2 regions of the Streptomyces sp. NBC_01571 genome follow, and region 1 is predicted to be linked to the other one. Evidence: riboswitches for the same ligand, from Rfam matches in the RefSeq annotation. Region 1 holds a riboswitch; the other holds the start of a gene.
What was found. A riboswitch is a leader RNA that binds a small molecule or an ion and turns the genes downstream of it on or off. The one in region 1 is predicted to bind glycine.
Positions count from the first base shown of each region.

Region 1 (11,231 bases):
GGTTCGGGTGCAGCCCCGCCGCCACCAGGCCGGCGAAGTGCGCCATGTCGACCATCAGGTACGCGCCGACCTCGTCCGCGATCCGGCGGAAGGCGGCGAAGTCGAGCTGACGCGGGTAGGCGGACCAGCCGGCCACGATCAGCTTCGGCCTGGACTCCTTGGCGAGACGCTCGACCTCGGCCATGTCGACCTGGCCCGACTCCTCGTCGACGTGGTACGCGACCACGTTGTAGAGCTTGCCGGAGAAGTTGATCTTCATGCCGTGGGTCAGGTGCCCGCCGTGCGCGAGGTTCAGGCCCATGATCGTGTCGCCCGGCTTGAGCAGCGCGAACATCGCGGCCGCGTTGGCCTGGGCGCCCGAGTGCGGCTGCACGTTCGCGTGCTCGGCGCCGAACAGCGCCTTGACGCGGTCGATGGCGATCTGCTCGACGACGTCGACGTGTTCGCAGCCGCCGTAGTAACGGCGGCCCGGGTAGCCCTCGGCGTACTTGTTGGTCAGGACCGAGCCCTGGGCCTCCATGACCGCGACCGGAGCGAAGTTCTCCGAGGCGATCATCTCCAGGGTGGACTGCTGGCGGTGCAGCTCGGCGTCGAGGGCGGCCGCGACGTCCGGGTCCAGCTCGTGAAGGGGCGTGTTCAGAAGCGACATGCGGTGACTCCTCAGCCGGCGGTGAAGGCGGTGTACTCGTCGGCGGACATCAGGTCGTCCGGCTCGTCGGTGACGCGTACCTTGAACAGCCAGCCGCCCTCGAAGGGCGCGGAGTTCACCAGTGAGGGGTCGTCCACGACGTCCTGGTTGGCCTCCACGATCTCGCCGGTGACCGGCGCGTACAGGTCGCTGACCGACTTGGTCGACTCCAGCTCCCCGCAGGACTCGCCCGCGGTCACCGTGTCACCGACCTCCGGAAGCTGGGCGTAGACGACATCGCCGAGCGCGTTGGCCGCGAACTCGGTGATGCCGACTGTCGAGACGCCGTCCTCGGCGACCGACAGCCACTCGTGCTCCTTGCTGTAGCGCAGCTGCTGGGGGTTGCTCATGGCCTGAATTCTCCTGTACGCGGGGGAGTGCTGGTGAACGGGTACGGACGGGGCGTCCGGATGCCGGGGTGTCGTGAGACAGGGGACAGGGCGCGGCGAGGTACGTCACGTCGACGCGCCCGAGCCCTGGTGGACCTACTTCTGGCGCTTGTAGAACGGCAGGGCCACGACCTCGTACGGTTCGTGACTGCCCCGGATGTCCACGCCGACCCCGGTCGTGCCCGGTGCGGCGTGCGCGGCGTCGACGTAGGCCATGGCGATCGGCCGGCCCAGCGTAGGGGAGGGGGCGCCGGAGGTGACCTCGCCGACGACCGCGCCGCCCGCGACGACGGCGAACCCGGCGCGCGGGACGCGGCGGCCCTCGGCGACGAGCCCGACGAGCACCCGCGGGGGGTTCGCGGCGGCGCGTTCGGCGGCGGCCTCCAGGGCCTCGCGCCCCACGAAGTCACCCTCCTTCTCGAACTTCACGACCCGCCCGAGCCCCGCGTCGAAGGGGGTGAGCGAGGTGGTCAGCTCGTGCCCGTACAGCGGCATGCCCGCCTCCAGGCGCAGCGTGTCGCGGCAGGACAGACCGCACGGGACCAGCCCGGCCGGTGCCCCCGCCTCGGTCAGCGCCTGCCAGAGCTTCTCGGCGTCGGACGGGGCCACGAAGAGCTCGAAGCCGTCCTCGCCCGTGTAGCCGGTGCGCGCGATCAGCGCCGGGACGCCCGCGACCGTGCCCGGCAGACCCGCGTAGTACTTCAGGCCGTCGAGGTCGGCGTCGGTCAGCGACTTGAGGATGCCGGGGGACTCGGGGCCCTGGATGGCGAGCAGCGCGTACGCGTCCCGGTCGTCACGGACCTCGGCGTCGAAACCGGCGGCGCGCTCGGTCAGCGCGTCGAGGACGACCTGGGCGTTGGAGGCGTTGGCGACGACCATGTACTCGGTCTCGGCCAGCCGGTACACGATCAGGTCGTCCAGGATGCCGCCGTCAGCCCGGCAGATCATGGTGTAGCGGGCACGGCCCACGCCGACGGAGGCGATGTTGCCCACCAGCGCGTGGTTCAGCAGCGCGGCGGCCTGCGGGCCGGTGACCGTGATCTCGCCCATGTGCGAGAGGTCGAAGAGACCGGCGCGGGTGCGGACGGCGACGTGCTCGTCGCGCTCGGAGCCGTACCGCAGGGGCATGTCCCAGCCCGCGAAGTCGGTCATCGTCGCGCCCAGCGAGCGATGCAGGGCATCGAGCGCGGTACGGCGGGGGGCGTTACTGCTCATCGGTGGGGCTCCCAAGGCATGACGGCGAGGTCGTTCCTCCCCATCTGTCATCGGAACCTGAGAGGTTCATCACGACCCCGCGAACGGAGGTCACGACTTGCACCTTGGGTGGAGCCACCGGTCAGCGGCCCGCTTTTCAGATGTGCCTCGCCCGCGCGGTAACGGGGCCTGAGAGATTCAAGGGAGGGACTTGCTCCTTCGGCGTCCCAGCAGCACGTACGTCACACGGATGTGTGCACGTCACTGGGAACTCTCCCGCGCGGATTCAAGCGGCCGGTATGCAGTTGGCGGGCACATCATTGCACGCGCCGTCCCATGACGGCAGTCCGCATCTGTAACCGGCCTGTGGCAGTCCGAACACGGAAACAGGAACCACCGCGCATTACCTTCTCTTTACACTCGACGGGGATGGGACTCCAGACCCAAGGGGAGGACGATCACGGTGAACAGGACCAGGGCGTACGCGACGACCTCGGCCCTCGCGCTGCCGCAGCAGCCGAGTACCGCGGCCCGGGAGGCGTGCGGCACGCTTCCGGCGGCCGTCGTCCGCGACCTCAGGGAGCGGGCCGGGCACAGCCCGCACGGCCTGTACTTCGGCACGGCGGACCTCGTGGTGGTCACCGGGCTGCCGGGCAGCGGCAAGTCGACCCTGATGCGCCGCGCGGTCGCCGGCCGGCGCGTGGACTCCCAGGACACCCGCGACCGCTGGGACGGCCGGCTGGCCCGCCGGCTCCCGTACGCCGTCTACCGCCCCTTCGTCCGCCTCGCGCACTACGCGGGCCTGCGCCGCACGCTGCGTTCCGGCGCAGGCGTCGTCGTGCACGACTGCGGTACCCAGGCCTGGGTGCGCCGCTGGCTCGCCCGCGAGGCCCGCCGCCGGGGCGGCACCCTCCACCTCCTGCTCCTCGACGTCACGCCCGGCACGGCGCTGGAGGGTCAGCGCGAGCGCGGCCGGGGCGTCTCGCGGTACGCCTTCGCGCGTCACCGGGGCGCGCTGAGCCGGCTGCTGCGCTGCGTCGAGCGGGGCGAACTGCCGGAGGGCTGCGGCTCGGCGGTACTCCTCGACCGCGAAGCGGCGGACGTGCTGCGCCGGATCGACTTCGACGGCTGACGGCGTCGCGGGGACCGGCCGTGCGGGTGTTCGTCGTACGGGAGCGCGCGTCGTACGTGAGCGCGGAGCCGGCCGGACGGAAGGCCGGGCGGGGGCGGGCGCGGGAGAACGGGACATCGTCGTACGAGAGGGTCGCGGGCGCCCACTAACCTTTCCAGCCGGAACACCAGAGCAGCACACCAGGACACCGGAACACCGGATCAGCGGTTCACAGCAGGCGGTAGACAGATGGACTTCCCCGACTTCCCGGCACCAGCGCACCCGCACCCCCACCCGCACGGCGGGTGGCCGGGCAACGAACTGGAGGAGGTGCTCTCCGCGTCCCTCGGAGTGCCCTCGGCGGGCGGCCGCATCGTCGAGGTCCTCGGCCGCAGCTTCGTCTGGGTGCCGCTGCCCAACGGCGGCGGTCCGCACGCCGGCCCCCTCGATCTGCCCACGCTGGAGATCGAGGGCCAGGCGTACGTGCCGGTCTTCAGCTCCGAGGAACAGTTCCGCCAGGTCGTCGGCAGCCATCTGTCGTTCACGATCGCGCCCGCCGTCGAGTTCGCCCGCGGGCTGCCCCCGCAGGTCGGCGTCGCGATCAACCCGGGCGGTGTGGTGGGCGTACCGCTGCCGCCCCTCGTGGTCGCCGAGCTGTGCCGTGCCGGGCGCACCCCGCTGGACGGTCCCGCGAGCGGCGGCCGGGTGCAGCTCTCCGAACCCGACTGGCAGGACGACCCGGTGGACTTCCTGGCCGCGGCCTCGGGCGAGTTCGCGGCGACCGGTGTGGTGCTGACCGCGCGCCGCTGCCTGGCCAGCATCGAGGGCGACGACCCCCTGATGTTCATCGGGGTCGAACTGACCGGATGGGAGGGCGACGCCCGGACGCTCCCGCTGGACGCGCTCGGCCGGGCCCTCGGCCGGGTGCCGGTGGACCGGCCGGTGAACATGGTGTTCCTCGACGTCGCGCAGGACCCGGTGGGGGAGTGGATGCGCGCGAACGTGCGACCGTTCTACCGGCAGGGCTACTGACGCGGGCGGGGAGCTCCGGAGCCGTGCGTCAAGTCGCTGTCAGGATCGCCGCTTAAGCTGGTTTCATGGCTCGGTCGGGGTGTGGGCGAGGTGTCGACGCATCTCGGGCACCGGTGTCGCTGGCGTAATGGGTGAGTTCATCGTGATTTCTTCGCGAAGGGGCGATTGAGGGTGAGTGCGTCGGGCACGGCCGCGGCCGGGCAGGTCGAGCACATGCTGCGCCAGGTGACGCCCGGGCGTTACGACGCCTACGAGGCGCTCCTTCGCGCGCTCGCGACCCCGTCGTCCGGCCAGGTGTGGATGCTGCTCTGGCACGGCCAGGGTGGCTCCCCGGACGCCCAGTACGGGAACATGGAGGTGGAGGGCCTCGGTTACGCGCCGTGCGTCACCTCCGCCCAGGAGCTCTCGGCCAGTGGCTGGAACCGGTCGTACGAGGTCGTCGACGGCCTCGACGTGGCCCGCACCCTCTACCCCGACCACTTCGGACTCTGGCTCAATCCGCACGCTCCCGGCGGCGGGCTCGGCATCCCGTGGCTGGATCTGCGCCGGATCGCCGCGGGCCTGGAGCGCCAGCCCGCAGGCCCGCTGCGGCTGTCCGAACCCGGCATCGAGATCCCGCAGTTCTACGCCCTGCTCACGCAGAACGCGCATCGCACCCCCGCCGTCCGCTCCCTGCGGCGGACCTGGGTGCAGCCCGCGCTCGGAGCGCCCTATCTGGCCATCGGGCTCGACGTCTACGACACCTCGCCGGCCGCCGTCGACTCGGTGCGGGCGATGATGCAGCAGTCGATCGGCGCCGTTCCGGAGGGGCTGCCCGTGTCGACCGTCGCGATGTCCGACGAGTACGACCCGGTGGCGATGTGGCTGCGCGCCAACGCGCGCCCGTTCTACGACCGCGAGGCCCACGCGGCCCCCGCGCAGGCTCCGGTGGCGGGCGGGTACGGGTACCCGCCGGCGCGCGGTGTTTACTGAGACCGTCGCGGGACGAACGGTGAAGGGCTGTCACGGCTTCTTCACCGGAGAGTCGGCATGTCTTCGCGCGTAGATGGCAAGGGATCGTCCGGTTAGGGACCGTATTCGCCGCGACCGTACCAACTGCCCCGTGTCCGACACCCGTTACCCACCGTCCGGATAACGGAACACCTCAAACAGCATCACGTTTAGGCATCCATTCACCGTCAGGTCTGGCTACAGATCGCCGACGCGTTGAAGACTCCCGCTCCAGGGGGTTTAGCCCCTGTGTACGACGGACTGATCACGCCGCTACGAGCGGCACGTGTGGGCCGGCTACCGCCGGTTGAGAGGGGTCCCTGCCAGATGACGGCACCATTGCACGAGCCGACCGCGGAGGCACCCCCGAGTGCGGCCGAAGAAGCGGCGGCTGCCACCGCCGGCGAGAAGGTCGTGCAGGGACGTTCCCTGGGCCGGATCGCCTGGGAGCGCCTGAAGAGGGACAAGCTCGCCCTGACCGGCGGCATCGTCGTGCTCGTCCTCATCGTGATCGCCCTGCTCGCGCCAGTGATCACCCACCTGCTCGGTCAGGACCCGGACACCTTCAACGAGAAGCTGATCGACCCTCTGTTCGGCACTCCCACGGGGTCATTGGGCGGCATCAGCGGCGACCACCTGCTGGGCGTCGAGCCCATCAACGGCCGCGACATCCTCGCCCGCATCCTCTACGGTGCCCGCGTCTCGCTCCTGGTGGGCTTCCTCTCCGCCGTCGTCGCGGTCATCCTCGGCACCGTGCTCGGCATCCTGGCGGGCTTCTTCGGAGGCTGGGTCGACTCGCTCATCAGCCGCGTGATGGACGGCCTGCTGGCCTTCCCGCAGCTTCTGTTCACGATCGCCCTGGTCTCGGTGATGCCGAACAACATGCTGGGCCTGTCCGGCTCCAACGTGCGTGTGTTCGTGATGATCCTGGTCATCGGCTTCTTCGGCTGGCCCTACATCGGACGCGTGGTGCGCGGCCAGACGCTCTCGATGCGTGAGCGCGAGTACGTCGAGGCCGCCCGATCGCTGGGCGCCGGGCGCTTCTACATCCTGTTCAAGGAGCTGCTGCCCAACCTGGTGGCGCCGATCATCGTCTACACGACGATGATGATCCCCACGAACATCCTCACCGAGGCGGCGCTCAGCTTCCTGGGCGTGGGCGTCAAGCCGCCCACCTCGTCCTGGGGACAGATGCTGTCGAGCGCGATCGACTACTACGAGTCCGACCCCATGTACATGGTGGTCCCCGGTGTGGCGATCTTCATCACCGTCCTTGCCTTCAACCTGTTCGGCGACGGCGTGCGTGACGCGCTGGACCCGAAGGCTTCCCGCTGAACTGCCACACCTCAAGCGTCCCGTGGCACTGACACGGGGTCTCTCATCAAATCCGGAGGATCCGAGATCGTGACTACCCAACGCACCTCAGGGCGGCGTAAGCAGGCGTTCGCCGCCGCTGCTGCGGTCGCCGCACTGCTGACCACAGCGGCGTGCGGCGGCAGTGGCAGCGACGACAAGGGCGGTTCGAAGACCGGCGCCGCCGGTTTCGACGCCGCGAACAACAAGGTCGCCCAGGCCTCCCTTGCCAAGAAGGGTGGCACGCTGCGGTTCGGCGGTGCCCAGGACGCCGACTCGTGGGACACCACGCGTGGCTACTACGGCTTCATGTGGGACTTCGCGCGCTACTACAGCCGCCAGCTGGTCACGGGCAAGACGGAGCCGGGCAAGGCGGGCGCCGAGCTCACCCCGGACCTCGCCACCGGTCTCGCCAAGGTCACCGACGACGGCAAGACCTACACGTACACCCTGCGTGACGGCGTCACGTGGGAGGACGGCAAGCCGATCACGTCCAAGGACGTCAAGTACGGCATCGAGCGCGTCTGGGCGCAGGACGTGCTGTCCGGCGGTCCGACCTACCTCAAGGACTTCCTGGACCCGAAGGGCGAGTACAAGGGTCCCTACAAGGACACGTCCAAGGACAAGCTGGGCCTGAAGGCGATCTCCACCCCGGACGACAAGACCGTCGTCTTCCACCTCCCCAAGGCCAACTCGGACTTCCAGGAGGTGCTGGGTCTGGTCTCGGCCTCCCCGGTCCGCCAGGACATGGACACCAAGTCCAAGTACGGCCTGAAGCCGTTCTCCTCCGGCCCGTACAAGTTCTCGTCGTACAGCCCCGGCAAGAGCCTGACGCTGGAGCGCAACACCCAGTGGAAGCAGTCCTCGGACCCGATCCGCAAGGCGTACCCGGACAAGATCACCGTTCAGTTCTTCTCGGACGCCAACCAGCTGGACCAGCGTCTGCTCAACGGTGACCTGGACCTGGACATCAACCAGACCGGCATGTCCCCGCAGGGCCGCACCACCGCCCTGAAGGAGCACAAGGCCAACCTGGACAACCCGATCTCCGGCTACATCCGTTACGCGGCCTTCCCGCAGAGCGTGAAGCCGTTCGACAACGTCAATTGCCGCAAGGCGGTCATCCTCGGCGCCGACCACGTCTCGCTGCAGACCGCGCGCGGTGGCCCGGTCGCCGGTGGTGACATCGGCACCAACATGCTCCCGCCGTCCGTCCCGGGCGCCGAGGGCCAGAAGTACGACCCGTACGGCATCTCCGGTGCCGACAAGAACGGCAACGTCGCCAAGGCCAAGGAAGCCCTGAAGGCGTGTGGCAAGCCGAACGGCTTCACCACCACCATCGCGGTCCGCAACAACAAGCCGGTCGAGGTGGCCACGGCCCAGTCGCTGCAGGCGTCGCTGAAGAAGGTCGGCATCACCGCGCAGATCGACCAGTTCGACGGTTCGCAGACCACCGGCATCATCGGCAGCCCCTCGAACGTGAAGAAGAAGGGCTACGGCATCATCATCATGGGCTGGGGTCCGGACTTCCCGACCGTCCAGGGCTTCGGTCTGCCGCTGTGGGACAGCAAGTACATCGCGCCGAGCGGTAACAACAACTTCGCCCTGATCAACGACAAGACCATCGACGGTCTTTTCGACCAGTACGTCACCACGCTGGACGAAGCGGGCAAGACCAAGCTCTCGACGGAGATCAACCACAAGGTCATGGAGGGCGCGTACTACCTGCCCTTCACCTTCGAGAAGTTCATCAACTGGCGCGGCGACAACCTCGCGAACGTCTACACGACGGACAACTACAGCGGTACGTACGACTTCGTCAACCTCGGTCTGAAGAACCCGAAGAAGTAAACCGGCACACCCGCCGTACAGGCACGAAAGGCAGGTGAAGGCCGGCGCGGCGTGGCCGCGGGCCACCGGATGACCTCCGGTGGCCCGCGGCCCCGCAGCGGGCCGTAAGCTGTGCTCGCTTACCTCATCAGGCGGCTGTTCGCCGCCGCAGTGATGCTGGTGGTCATCGTCATGGTGGTCTTCGGCATCTTCTTCCTCGTCCCCAAGTGGGCGGGCGTGGACATCGCCTCGAGCTTCGTGGGCAAGCAGGCCGACCCGGCCGCTGTCGAGGCCGTACGGCAGAAGCTGGGCCTGAGCGACCCGATCTACTCCCAGGTCTGGGAGTTCTTCAAGGGCATCTTCGCCGGACGCACCTACTCGGGCGGTGGCGACGTCACGCACTGCGCCGCGCCCTGCTTCGGCTACTCCTTCCGCAGCGAGCAGGCCGTCTGGCCGGTGCTCACCGACCGATTCCCGGTGACCCTGGGTCTCGCGCTCGGTGCCGCCGTGCTGTGGCTGGTCTTCGGTGTCGCGGCCGGTGTGCTCTCCGCGCTCAAGCGGGGCAGCATCTGGGACCGTGGCGCGATGGTCGTCGCCCTGGCGGGTGTCTCCCTCCCCATCTACTTCACCGGTCTGCTCAGCCTGGCGATCTTCGCCTTCGGCCTGAAATGGATCAACGCGCAGTACGTGCCCTTCGACCAGAGCATCAGCGGCTGGTTCGGCGGCATGATCCTGCCCTGGATCACCCTCGCGTTCCTCTACGCGGCGATGTACGCCCGGATCACCCGCGCCACCATGCTGGAGATCCTCGGCGAGGACTACATCCGCACGGCGCGCGCCAAGGGCCTCAAGGAGCAGGTCGTCATCGGAAAGCACGCCATGCGCTCCACGATGACCCCCATCCTCACCATGCTGGGCATGGACCTCGGCGCCCTCATCGGCGGTGCCATCCTGACGGAGTCGACGTTCAACCTGCCCGGCCTCGGCCGCGCGGTGCTCGACGCCATCCGGAACCAGGACCTGCCCATCATCCTGGGCGTCACCCTGATCACTTCTCTCGCGGTGCTGATCGCCAACCTCGTGGTGGACGTCCTGTACGCCGTGATCGACCCCCGAGTGAGGCTCTCATGACCGAACTCAGCAAGAGCGGAGCGGTGGCCGAGCCCGTCGTGGACTCGCCCGCGCCCTCCGCCTTCCTCGAAGTACGCGACCTGAAGGTGCACTTCCCGACCGACGACGGTCTGGTCAAGTCCGTCGACGGGCTCAGCTTCCAGCTGGAGAAGGGCAAGACCCTCGGCATCGTGGGCGAGTCCGGCTCCGGCAAGTCGGTGACCTCGCTCGGCATCATGGGTCTGCACACGGCCGGCCAGTACGGCAAGCGCAAGGCACAGATCTCCGGTGAGATCTGGCTGAACGGCACCGAACTGCTGTCCGCCGACCCGGACTACGTGCGCAAGCTGCGTGGCCGCGAGATGGCGATGATCTTCCAGGATCCGCTGTCCGCGCTGCACCCGTACTACACGATCGGTCAGCAGATCGTGGAGGCGTACCGCATCCACCACAAGGTGGACAAGAAGACGGCGAAGCGCCGCGCGGTCGAGATGCTCGACCGGGTGGGCATTCCGCAGCCGGACAAGCGCGTGGACAGCTACCCGCACGAGTTCTCCGGCGGTATGCGCCAGCGCGCGATGATCGCGATGTCGCTGGTCAACAACCCCGAGCTGCTCATCGCGGACGAGCCGACGACCGCCCTGGACGTGACCGTCCAGGCGCAGATCCTCGACCTGATCCGGGACCTGCAGAAGGAGTTCGGCTCCGCGGTCATCGTCATCACCCACGACCTGGGCGTCGTCGCCGAGCTCTCCGACGACATCCTGGTGATGTACGGCGGCCGTTGCATCGAGCGCGGTCCCGCCGAGAAGGTGTTCTACGAGCCCCGGCACCCCTACACCTGGGGGCTGCTCGGCTCGATGCCGCGCCTGGACCGTGAGCAGACCGAACGCCTCATCCCCGTCAAGGGCTCTCCGCCCTCGCTGATCAACCTCCCGTCCGGCTGCGCCTTCAACCCGCGCTGCCCGTACGCGGACGTTCCCAAGGACAACGTGACCCGCACGGTCCGTCCCGAGCTGACCGAGGTCGGCGGACGGCACTGGGCCGCCTGCCACATGACCCAGGAGCAGCGGGAACGCATCTGGATCGAAGAGATTGCGCCGAAGCTGTGAGCGAGAAAGCCAAGGACGCGGAAGTGACCATTCCCGCACAGGCACAGGACGAAGGCGGCGCCACCCTCACCAAGGACGCCGCTCCCGGTGACGTCCTGCTGAAGGTGACCGGACTGCAGAAGCACTTCCCCATCCGGAAGGGTCTGCTGCAGCGTCAGGTCGGAGCCGTGCGCGCCGTCGACGGTCTCGACTTCGAGGTGCGCGCCGGGGAGACCCTGGGCGTCGTGGGCGAGTCCGGCTGCGGCAAGTCCACGATGGGCCGGCTCATCACACGGCTGCTCGAACCGACCGAGGGCAAGGTCGAGTTCCAGGGCAAGGACATCACGCACCTCGGTGTGAGCGGCATGCGGCCGATGCGCCGTGACGTCCAGATGATCTTCCAGGACCCGTACTCGTCACTCAACCCCCGCCACACGGTCGGC
Region 1 covers NZ_JAPEPZ010000001.1:6,992,722-7,003,952, forward strand. The annotation lists gene glyA (serine hydroxymethyltransferase) at 1-649, opposite strand, end outside; gene gcvH (glycine cleavage system protein GcvH) at 661-1,038, opposite strand; gene gcvT (glycine cleavage system aminomethyltransferase GcvT) at 1,174-2,292, opposite strand; glycine riboswitch at 2,327-2,438, opposite strand; glycine riboswitch at 2,439-2,560, opposite strand; gene OHB41_RS31615 (AAA family ATPase) at 2,729-3,403, shown strand; gene OHB41_RS31620 (enhanced serine sensitivity protein SseB) at 3,632-4,414, shown strand; gene OHB41_RS31625 (enhanced serine sensitivity protein SseB C-terminal domain-containing protein) at 4,586-5,386, shown strand; gene OHB41_RS31630 (ABC transporter permease) at 5,732-6,739, shown strand; gene OHB41_RS31635 (ABC transporter substrate-binding protein) at 6,809-8,608, shown strand; gene OHB41_RS31640 (ABC transporter permease) at 8,720-9,718, shown strand; gene OHB41_RS31645 (ABC transporter ATP-binding protein) at 9,715-10,809, shown strand; gene OHB41_RS31650 (ABC transporter ATP-binding protein) at 10,833-11,231, shown strand, end outside.

Region 2 (11,231 bases), 4.7 Mb from region 1:
GCACAGAGAAGGGCACATCGTGATCGCCGTACTGGGCCTCGTCGTGGGAGTCGTGGCTGGATTGTTGGTCCGGCCCGAGGTTCCGGTGATCGTGGAACCTTACCTTCCGATCGCCGTCGTGGCGGCGCTCGACGCCGTCTTCGGAGGCCTGCGCGCGATGCTCGACGGCATCTTCGACGACAAGGTCTTCGTCGTCTCGTTCCTGTCGAACGTGGTCGTCGCCGCGCTGATCGTCTTCCTGGGCGACAAGTTGGGCGTCGGCGCCCAGCTCTCCACCGGTGTCGTGGTCGTCCTCGGTATCCGTATCTTCTCCAACGCCGCGGCGATCCGCCGGCACGTGTTCCGGGCGTGAGGCCGATGAGCAACGAGGGTGAGACCCCCGACAACCGACTGCGCAGGGAACTTCCCGAAGAGGTTCCGGCCGCGGCCGCCGAGAGCTCGGCTCCCCAGCAGCAGGGCGCGCCCCCGCCGGAGGACGCGGAGGCCGCCACGGCGCTGACCGGCCGTCAGCGGCTGGTGAAGGGGCTGTGGCCGCCGAGAGTGTCCCGTGCGCAACTCATCGTCGCGCTGCTGCTGTTCGGCCTCGGCTTCGGTCTGGCCGTCCAGGTGGCGTCCAACAGCGACAGCGGCAGCGCGCTGCGTGGCGCACGTCAAGAAGATCTCGTACGTATCCTCGATGAACTCGACAACCGTACTCAGCGTCTTGAAGACGAGAAGCAGGGTCTCGAAGATCAGCGCACCGAGCTGGAGAACAGCTCGAACCAGGCTGCCGAGGCGCGCAAGCAGACGGCCGAGAAGGAGAAGCAACTCGGCATTCTGGCGGGCACGGTGGCGGCGCAGGGACCCGGCATCACGCTGACGATCAACGATACGAAGGGGACGGTCAAGGCGGACATGCTGCTTGACGCGATCCAGGAGCTGCGCGCGGCCGGTGCGGAGGCGATTCAGGTGAACGGTGTGCGGGTCGTCGCCAGCACGTATCTGAGCGACTCCGGGAAGGGCGTGAGCGTGGACGGGAACAAGATCACCCAGCCCTATCGTTTCAAGGTCATCGGCAAGCCGCAGGACCTCGAGCCGGCGCTCAACATCCCCGGAGGCGTGGTGCAGACTCTGGAGAAGGAGCAGGCCACCGTCACGGTGGAGCGTGCGACGAAGATCGTTGTGGACGCCTTGCGGGCCGCGAAGCTGCCTGACTACGCTCGGTCCTCCTCCCAGTGAGCCGGGGGCGCATGCGGGTGGTGCGGCGAGGGCATGAGGTTGCGGGGGGTCGGCGCACCGAATGGGTGGTGCGTGGTGGAAACTGTCTGGTGGATACGGACGTTGTGAGGATGTCCGGGTCGACCGGTGTGTGCAATCAGGGTTCGTCCTGCCCCACGGGCGGGTCTGTTTCGGTCAAGGGGAATCGCCCGTGAAGTTGTTTGCGAAGTTGTTCGGCAAGAGCGCACGCGAGGGCGGCGACAACGCCCGGCACCGTGCACCACGCCATGGAGACGTGGAGGGCCAGGGTGGCGAGCGCCCGCTGTTCCGGGACCAGGTCGCTGGTCCGGGCGGCGACATTTCCGGTGGTCAGGGCGCGCCGTCTGTTGACCCTGCCCAGTCCGGCCGCATAGGTTTCGGGGAACCGTCAGCCTCAAGTACGGGTGGAGGGTTCGCTGCCGACCCGTACGCGTCTCATGTCCCCGGGGGGCAGCCGCGGCAGGAGGATCCCATGTCGGCCCTGGTGTGTACGAGGTGCGGTAACCGCAACGCGGAAAACAGCCGCTTCTGTTCGAACTGCGGTGCGCCGCTGCGGCCCGGGGCCGTCCCGGAGCGTGCGTCCGAGACGACGTCGACGATCTCCATCTCGGGCCTGGAGGCCTACGATGCCGAGGTCACCGGTCAGACGCAGATGCCCACGCTCTCTCCGGAGGCGCAGGCCGCCGTGGACGCCCTGCCGCTCGGCTCGGCGCTCCTGGTGGTCCGCCGCGGTCCGAACTCGGGCAGCCGCTTCCTCCTGGACGGTGAGCTGACCACGGCCGGGCGCCATCCGCAGAGCGACATCTTCCTCGACGACGTGACCGTGTCGCGTCGTCATGTGGAGTTCCGTCGTGCCGCGGACGGTTCGTTCACGGTCGCCGACGTGGGCAGCCTGAACGGGACGTACGTCAACCGGGAGCGGATCGACTCGGTTCCGCTGTCGAACGGCGACGAGGTGCAGATCGGTAAGTACCGGCTGGTCTTCTACGCGAGCCAGCGGGGTATCTGACCCTTCCCCAGACTCCGTCCGGGGGGACCCCCAGGAAGGTCCATGCTTCGATCACCGAGCGGCGGTGCCGGCAACGGTACCGCCGCAGCGGACAGTGGGCTGATGAGTATCGGCGCGGTGTTGAACGCGCTGCGTGACGAGTTCCCCGAGGTCACCATCTCCAAGATCCGGTTCCTGGAGTCGGAGGGGCTCATCGAGCCGCGGCGGACACCCTCGGGGTATCGCAAGTTCAGCGCGGACGACGTCGAGCGGCTCGGGCACGTCCTGAGGATGCAGCGGGACCACTATCTTCCGCTGAAGGTCATCCGCGAGCATCTGGACGCCCTGGAGCGCGGCGAGCCCGTACGGCTGCCGTCCCTGGGACGCCAGCGCGACGGGGGCGACGCGGAGCTGCCGGAGCCCGACGCGCCCACGGCGGTGCGGGTGGGCCGTTCGGAGCTGCTGGCCGCCGCGGAGATCGGCGAGCGGGAACTGCAGGAGTGGGAGTCGTACGGGCTCATCGCCCCACTGGCGGAGGGGACGTACGACGCCGAGGCGGTGACGGTCGCAGCGCTCGTCGTCGAGCTGGGGCGGTTCGGTATCGAGCCACGCCATCTGCGGGCGATGAAGGCCGCGGCCGAACGGGACGCGGGGCTGGTGGACCAGGTGGTGGCCCCGCTGAGGCGCCACCGCAATCCGCAGACCAGGGCGCACGCGGAAGCGCGTACGAAGGAGCTGGCGGGGCTCACGGTGAGGCTGCACGCCGCACTCGTGCAGACCGCGCTGGGCGTAAGGCTGCCCTGACCTCGGGCCCTGACAGTCGGCCGGATCGCCCACCCGTTCTGTGCTCGACTACCCAAACGTCCCGGGCACGGCCTAGGGTTGCTGTGTGAACGAGCTCGATGTCGTAGGTGTCCGGGTCGAAATGCCCTCCAACCAACCGATCGTGCTCCTGCGTGAAGTGGGAGGCGATCGCTACCTCCCCATCTGGATCGGACCGGGGGAGGCGACGGCGATCGCCTTCGCCCAGCAGGGCATGGCCCCCGCGCGACCGCTGACCCACGACCTGTTCAAGGACGTGCTGGAAGCCGTCGGCCAGGAGCTCACCGAGGTGCGCATCACCGATCTGCGCGAGGGGGTCTTCTACGCGGAGCTGGTGTTCGCCAGCGGGGTCGAGGTCAGCGCCCGTCCGTCCGACGCCATAGCGCTGGCGCTGCGCACCGGAACGCCGATCTACGGCAGTGACGGGGTGCTCGACGACGCGGGAATCGCGATTCCGGACGAGCAGGAGGACGAGGTGGAGAAGTTCCGGGAGTTCCTCGACCAGATCTCGCCCGAGGACTTCGGGACCAACAGCCAGTGACGGGCCGGGTGCCCCCGGCGGGCGCCCGGACACCCGTTCCCGCAGCTGTGCCGTGTCACGGGATCGGAGTAGTCCGGGCGGCAATTGCCCGTGGCGACTGTGGCGCGCTGCGGCTCACTCCGAGAGCATTCGGCTAGCCTTTCCCCGCGGTGGGACACGGGAAACCACTCTCAGGGTGATTATCACTCGGCGTGCCGAGTGTGGCGATCGTTGACGCGCCCCTGGTGACTGCCTACCGTCGAGAAGGCAGGTCAAGGACGGAGGTCGGCGTGAGAAGCAGCGGCGACGGTACGGCTGGGGGTGCCCCCGGACGCGGTCTGGGGGAGAGCGGCCCGTACCCTCCCCCAAGCTCTCGGCTCGGCTCGAGCAGGGGGTACCCCCACCACGACAGCACGGCCGACCACGCTCCACAGCGGCCGACAGCGGTGCCGGGCGAGGGCGGGACGGCGGCCGAGGAGATCGGCTACCGGGGGCCCACGGCGTGTGCCGCCGCGGGCATCACCTACCGGCAGCTCGACTACTGGGCGAGGACCGGTCTGGTCGAGCCGAGTGTGCGGCCCGCCTACGGGTCGGGGACGCAGCGGTTGTACAGCTTCCGGGACGTGGTGGTCCTGAAGATCGTGAAGCGGTTCCTCGACACGGGAGTGTCGCTGCAGAACATCCGCACCACGGTCCAGCACCTCAGGGAGCGAGGCTTCCGGGACCTGGAGCGGATGACGCTGATGAGCGACGGCGCGACCGTCTACGAGTGTTCCTCGCCCGACGAGGTCCACGCCCTGCTCCAGGGCGGCCAGGGCGTTTTCGGGATCGCCGTGGGCGTGGTGTGGCGGGACGTCGAGAACGCCCTCTCACAGTTGCACGGGGAGCGGGTGGACACGGGCGAGACGCTCGTCGGACACAACCCCGCGGACGAGCTGGCACGTCGGCGCAACCGCGCGGTCTGACGGGCGGGGCGGCCCGACGGTCCGCGCGGCCCGGGGGCCGGTGCGGTCCGGTGGGCGGCGCGGTGGGGCGGGGCGCCGGAGTCCCGGGGCAATGTCAGTGGCGTAGGGCAGCATCGGGGGTGTGAGAAACGCGCCCACGATCCTGCATCTCGACATGGATGCCTTCTTCGCCTCGGCGGAGCAGGCGTCCAAGCCGAGCCTGCGGGGGAAGGCCGTCGTCGTCGGCGGCCTCGGGCTGCGCGGCGTGGTCGCCACCGCCTCCTACGAGGCCCGTGTCTTCGGGGTGCACTCGGCGATGCCCATGGCCCAGGCGCGCAGGCTCGCACCGAACGCGGCGTATCTCGTGCCGCGCTTCGGGCTCTACCGGGAGATCAGCGACCAGGTGATGGGGCTGCTGCGGACGCTGTCCCCCCTGGTGGAGCCACTGAGCCTGGACGAGGCGTTCGTCGATCTGGAGGCCGGCGGGACGGCCTGGGACGACGCCTCGGCGAGGTTGGCCGGGGTGAAGCTGCGCGCGGACATCAGGGCCGTCACGGGCCTGACGGGCTCCGTGGGGCTCGCGGCCTCCAAGATGCTCGCCAAGATCGCCTCCGAGCAGGCCAAGCCCGACGGCCTGGTGGTGATCGAGCCGGGGACGGAGCGCGCGATGCTCGGACCGATGCCGGTGCGGACCCTGCCGGGCGTGGGGCCCGCCACCGGGGACCATCTGCGGCGGGGCGGGATCAACACGGTCGACGAGATCGCCGAGGCGGGGGAGGACGAGCTCGTACGGCTGCTGGGCAAGGCCCATGGCCACGCGCTGTACGCGATGGCGCTGGCGCGCGACGAGCGGCCCGTGGTGGCCGAGCGGGAGACGAAGTCCGTGTCGGTCGAGGACACGTACGACGTGGACATCCATGACCGGGTGCGGGTCGGGCTCGAGGTGCAGCGGCTCGCTGACCGGTGTGTGCAGCGGCTGCGCCGGGCGGGGCTGTCGGGACGGACCATCGTGCTGAAGGTGCGCAGGTACGACTTCTCGACGCTGACGCGGTCCGAGACGCTTCGGGGGCCCACGGACGACCCCGCGGTCGTCCGGGAGGCGGCCGGGCGGCTCCTGGAGGCGGTGGACACGACGGGGGGCGTACGCCTGCTGGGTGTCGGTGTCTCGGGGCTCGCCGACTACACGCAGGAGGACCTCTTCGCGCAGGCCCAGGCGCAGGCCAGGGCCGCGGAGGAGGAGACGGCGGCGCAGGAGCACCCCGACGAGGAGGCGGCTGAGGAGTCGGCCGTCGAGCAGGTGCCGGCGGTCGAGCGGCGCTGGCCCGCGGGGCACGACGTGCACCACGCCGAGTACGGGCACGGGTGGGTGCAGGGCAGCGGGCTGGGAAGGGTGACGGTGCGATTCGAGACGCCCGACTCGGAACCGGGGCGGGTGCGGACGTTCCGTACGGACGACGCGGCCTTGGAGCCGGCGGATCCCCTGCCGTTGGTGCCCCGAAGACCCGAGGGTTCGTCAGGGGTGTCCGCCGGTGCGCCCGGGAGGGCATGAGACCCGGCACGGCACCGGCGACGGGCCGGGCACCGCGGGCCGTTCCCGGACGGTCGCCCGGTCCGCCGTAGGCCGGAGGCGGTCACCCGCGCTGCCGAAGGGGTGCCTCAGGCATCGTCCGTTCCCGCCAGACGGCCGAAGTCGCGGTCCGGCGGAGGAGCCGGGGGCGTCACGTCGAGACCGTAGTGGTGATACAGCTGGAGTTCCTGCTCCGGAGAGAGATGACGGCCCACGCCGAAATCGGGGGCGTCCTTGATCAGGGCGCGTTCGAAGGGGACGCGCAGGCTGCCCTCGACGAACTCGCTGGGCTCCAGCGGCACGAAGGCGTCCCTGCTGAACAGGCCCGTACGTATGGCGGCCCACTCCGGTATGCCGGTCGCGTCGTCCAGATAGACCTCGTCGACCGTGCCGATCTTGGCGCCATTGCGGTCGAGCGCCTTGCGGCCGATCAGATTGCGCGGATCGATGTCGGTCTGCACGGGCCCTCCACTCGATTGCAACTCATCCGTAGGCACTACGAAAGAGCACATTCGTGACGGTGGCCACTCGAAAGCCCGTGCGTTGTTCTCGCTGGTACCCTGGCAAGCGGCTGCTGATCCCGTGCGGGAGAGTCCTCCAGACACCATCGGAGGCGCCGAAGGAGCAAATCCTCCCCGGAATCTCTCAGGCTCACGTACCGCACGGACGAGGTCACTCTGGAAAGCAGGGCGGGGCTGACGCCTTCCGCTCTCACCGACGGTGAAAGCCGGGTCGCAGCGAGCGGGCGGACCGGTGAAGCTCTCAGGTCAGATGACAGAGGGGGAGGCCGTCGGGGCACCCGCGCCGTGGTGCCCCTCGAAGGTCGTGTGTGACCAGGAGGCCTCCGCAATGACCGCCCATCGCATTCCGCTCTCCGAGCTCGAACAGGGAATCCCCTTCGAGCAGCGCCACATCGGGCCCGCCCCGGAAGCACGGGCCAAGATGCTCGCGCAGGTCGGGTACGGCTCGCTGGACGAGCTGACGGCCGCCGCCGTGCCGGACGTGATCAAGAACGCCGAGGCGCTCGAGCTCCCGGGCGCGCGCACCGAGGCCGAGGTCCTGGCCGAGCTGCGCTCCCTCGCGGACCGCAACCAGGTTCTCGACCCGATGATCGGCCTCGGTTACTACGGCACCTTCACGCCGCCGGTGATCCTGCGCAACGTCATGGAGAACCCGGCCTGGTACACCGCCTACACGCCGTACCAGCCGGAGATCTCGCAGGGCCGCCTGGAGGCGCTGCTCAACTTCCAGACCGTGGTCGCCGAGCTGACCGGGCTGCCCACCTCCGGCGCCTCGCTGCTCGACGAGGGCACCGCGGCCGCCGAGGCGATGGCGCTGTCCCGGCGCATGGGCAAGAACAAGAAGGGCCTCTTCCTGATCGACGCGGACGCCCTGCCGCAGACCGTCGCCGTCATCGAGACCCGCGCCGAGCCCACCGGCGTCGAGGTCGTCGTCGCCGATCTGAGCGAGGGCATCCCGGCCGAGATCGCCGAGCGCGAGATCAACGGCGTGCTCGTCCAGTACCCGGGTGCCTCCGGTGCCGTACGCGACCTCAAGCCCGTCATCGAGCAGGCGCACGAGCTCGGAGCGGTCGTCACCGTCGCCGCCGACCTGCTCGCCCTGACCCTGCTCACCTCGCCCGGCGAGCTCGGCGCCGACATCGCGGTCGGCACCACCCAGCGGTTCGGCGTTCCGATGGGCTTCGGCGGTCCGCACGCCGGATACATGGCGGTTCGCGAGAAGTTCGCGCGCAGCCTGCCCGGCCGGCTGGTCGGCGTCTCCGTCGACGCGGACGGGCACAAGGCGTACCGGCTCGCTCTGCAGACGCGCGAGCAGCACATCCGCCGTGAGAAGGCCACCAGCAACATCTGCACCGCGCAGGTGCTGCTCGCCGTGATGGCCGGCATGTACGCCGTCTACCACGGGCCGGACGGACTGCGGACGATCGCCCGTCGCACCCACCGCTACGCCACGCTCCTCGCCGAGGGGCTGAAGGCCGGCGGCGTCGAGGTCGTGCACGGCGCGTACTTCGACACGCTGACCGTCCGCGTGCCGGGCCGCGCCGCCGACATCGTGACGAGCGCGCGAGACCAGGGTGTCAACCTCCACCTCGTCGACGCCGACCACGTGTCGATCGCCTGTGACGAGACCACCGCACGCAGGCAACTGGGTTCCGTGTGGGCCGCGTTCGGCGTCGAGGGCGACATCGAGGCGCTGGACGAGAGCACCGAGGACACCCTGCCCGCGGCGCTGCTGCGCACCGACGACTACCTCACGCACCCGGTGTTCCACCAGTACCGCTCCGAGACCGCGATGCTGCGCTACCTGCGCAAACTCTCCGACCGCGACTACGCGCTGGACCGCGGCATGATCCCGCTGGGCTCCTGCACCATGAAGCTCAACGCGACCACCGAGATGGAGCCGGTCACCTGGCCCGAGTTCGGCCAGCTGCACCCCTTCGTGCCCGCCGAGCAGGCGCAGGGTTACCTCACGCTCATCGAGGAGCTGGAGACGCGGCTCGCCGAGGTCACCGGCTACGACAAGGTGTCGCTGCAGCCCAACGCCGGTTCGCAGGGCGAGCTGGCCGGTCTGCTCGCGGTCCGCGGCTACCATCGGGCCAACGGCGACGAGCAGCGCACCGTCTGCCTGATCCCGTCCTCGGCGCACGGCACGAACGCCGCGAGCGCCGTGATGGCCGGCATGAAGGTCGTCGTCGTGAAGACCGCCGAAGACGGCGAGATCGACATCGCGGACCTGCGTGCCAAGATCGAGCAGCACCGCGACGAGCTCGCCGTGCTGATGATCACGTACCCCTCGACGCACGGTGTGTTCGAGGAGCATGTCGCCGACATCTGCGCCCAGGTGCACGAGGCGGGCGGGCAGGTGTACGTCGACGGCGCCAACCTCAACGCGCTGGTGGGCCTCGCCAAGCCGGGCCACTTCGGCGGTGACGTCTCGCACCTCAACCTGCACAAGACGTTCTGCATCCCGCACGGCGGCGGCGGTCCGGGCGTCGGCCCGGTCGGCGTGCGCGCGCACCTGGCGCCGTTCCTGCCGAACCACCCGCTGCAGCCCGCCGCCGGTCCCGAGACCGGTGTCGGCCCGATCTCCGCCGCGCCCTGGGGCTCCGCGGGCATCCTGCCCATCTCGTGGGCGTACGTCCGGTTGATGGGCGGCGAGGGCCTCAAGCGGGCGACGCAGGTCGCCGTGCTGTCGGCGAACTACATCGCCAAGCGTCTGGAGCCGCACTACCCGGTGCTGTACACCGGTCCCGGCGGGCTCGTCGCCCACGAGTGCATCATCGATCTGCGTCCGCTGACGAAGGCGACCGGCGTCAGCGTCGACGACGTCGCCAAGCGGCTCATCGACTACGGCTTCCACGCGCCCACCATGTCCTTCCCGGTCGCGGGCACGCTGATGATCGAGCCGACCGAGTCCGAGGACCTGGTCGAGCTCGACCGGTTCTGCGAGGCGATGATCGCCATCCGCGCGGAGATCGAGAAGGTCGGTTCGGGCGACTGGACGGTGGACGACAACCCGCTGCGGAACGCGCCGCACACCGCCGCCGCGCTCGGCGGTGAGTGGAAGCACGCGTACACGCGTGAGCAGGCCGTCTTCCCGGCCGGTGTCGCGGCCGCGGACAAGTACTGGCCGCCGGTGCGCCGAATCGACCAGGCGTACGGCGACCGGAACCTGGTCTGCTCCTGCCCGCCGCTGGACGCCTACGAGGACTAGGCCGACGAGGGCCGGCCGAAGACCTGAGGACCGGCCCTCACGGACCAAGAACGACTTACGGGACCCTCAGCTCAGGGGACCGGACTCGTTCGGGACCAGAAGGGGACGTGCCCCGGCTCCTGCCGGGGCACGTCCCCTTTTCCGCGTCCGTCTTTCCGCCGGTCAGTGGGCGACGGCGAGCCATGGCATCGGGTCGGAGTACGCGCCGTCGACGAGCACCTCGAAGTGCAGGTGCGGGCCCGTCGACAGGCCCGTGGAGCCGACGAACCCGACCGCGGCTCCGCTCTCGACGCTCTGACCCGCCCTGACCAGCAGGGACGACATGTGGCTGTACGTGGTCTCCAGCCGCCTGCCGCCGATCATGCCGTGATCGATCACGACGCGGTTGCCGTACGCCTTGGTCATTCCCGCGAACACGACCCGGCCCTGCCGTGCGGCGGACACCGGCGCGTTCCGCGGAGCGGCGAAGTCCACGCCGGTGTGCAGCTTGGTGACGCCGGTGAGGGGGTGTTTGCGCGATCCGAAGGGGGAGCTGATCACCAGGGTGGTCACCGGCGGTGCCAGTACTCCGCTCGTCTTGCCGCTGCCGGGGTTCGTGTTCTCCTCGCGGTCGAAGCTCCTGTACCGCGCGGACAGGCCCTTGACCTCGGTGAGATAGCTCCGCGCCGTCACCGGCACGCGTCCCGCCCGTGTCACGGAGTCCGTGCCCACCGTGTAGGCGGCCAGGGTGAGGTCGAGCAGGTCCCCCGACACGGTGCCACGGGTTCTGAGCCGGGTGACGTCCTCGGCGAGAGCGCAGTCCTGCCGGGCCAGCGCCATGATGGCGTCCACGGGGTCGCGCGGCGAGGACTTTCCGTTGCCGTCGGCGTCCTTGCCCCAGGTCCGCCACTGGCTCTCGGTGAACCCGGCGATGCCCACGGTGCCAGAGAGCGTGGCCGGGTCGGTGTTCCAGCCGGAACGCCGGTCGATCTGGGCGGCGAGGACGGACGGTTTCAGGAGGGCGCAGGTCCTGGCCGCCTCGCGCAGCCACGGGAGGTAAGACGCGTCGACACGGTCCGTCTCAGTGTTGCCCGCGGTCGTCGCGTGCGAGTCCGAGTCCTCCGACCAGGCCGAGGGCAGATGGCCCGTCGCGGCCATGAACCCCGCGAAGCCCAGCACGACGGTCAGCCCGGGCAGCGCCAGCAGGGTGAACGGGCCGGGGCGGCGACGACGTCGCGTGCGCTCGGGTCGCTCGTCCGACGGCGCCCCGCTCACCGGCCCGACGCCGGCAGGCCCCACGCCCACCGGTGGCGCGCCCGTTCGAGCCGCGCCCAGCGCCGAATCGTTCGCCAGTGCCTCGTGCGCCGCGGGATCCTCCTGGGCCGTGCGGTCACCGGACGTCGGGTGGTGCTGCCCACGATCGGGGGAGTGCAGGAGTCC
Region 2 covers NZ_JAPEPZ010000001.1:2,324,422-2,335,652, reverse strand. The annotation lists gene OHB41_RS10560 (DUF881 domain-containing protein) at 1-23, shown strand, start outside; gene OHB41_RS10555 (small basic family protein) at 20-352, shown strand; gene OHB41_RS10550 (DUF881 domain-containing protein) at 358-1,218, shown strand; gene OHB41_RS10545 (FHA domain-containing protein) at 1,280-2,245, shown strand; gene ftsR (transcriptional regulator FtsR) at 2,288-3,028, shown strand; gene OHB41_RS10535 (bifunctional nuclease family protein) at 3,114-3,587, shown strand; gene OHB41_RS10530 (MerR family transcriptional regulator) at 3,857-4,531, shown strand; gene OHB41_RS10525 (DNA polymerase IV) at 4,653-6,059, shown strand; gene OHB41_RS10520 (PRC-barrel domain-containing protein) at 6,167-6,538, opposite strand; glycine riboswitch at 6,653-6,748, shown strand; gene gcvP (aminomethyl-transferring glycine dehydrogenase) at 6,927-9,812, shown strand; gene OHB41_RS10510 (M23 family metallopeptidase) at 9,975-11,231, opposite strand, start outside.
Region 2: it holds a riboswitch for glycine, as region 1 does, so the genes downstream of both, gcvP (aminomethyl-transferring glycine dehydrogenase) here and gcvT (glycine cleavage system aminomethyltransferase GcvT) in region 1, are expected to answer to the same signal.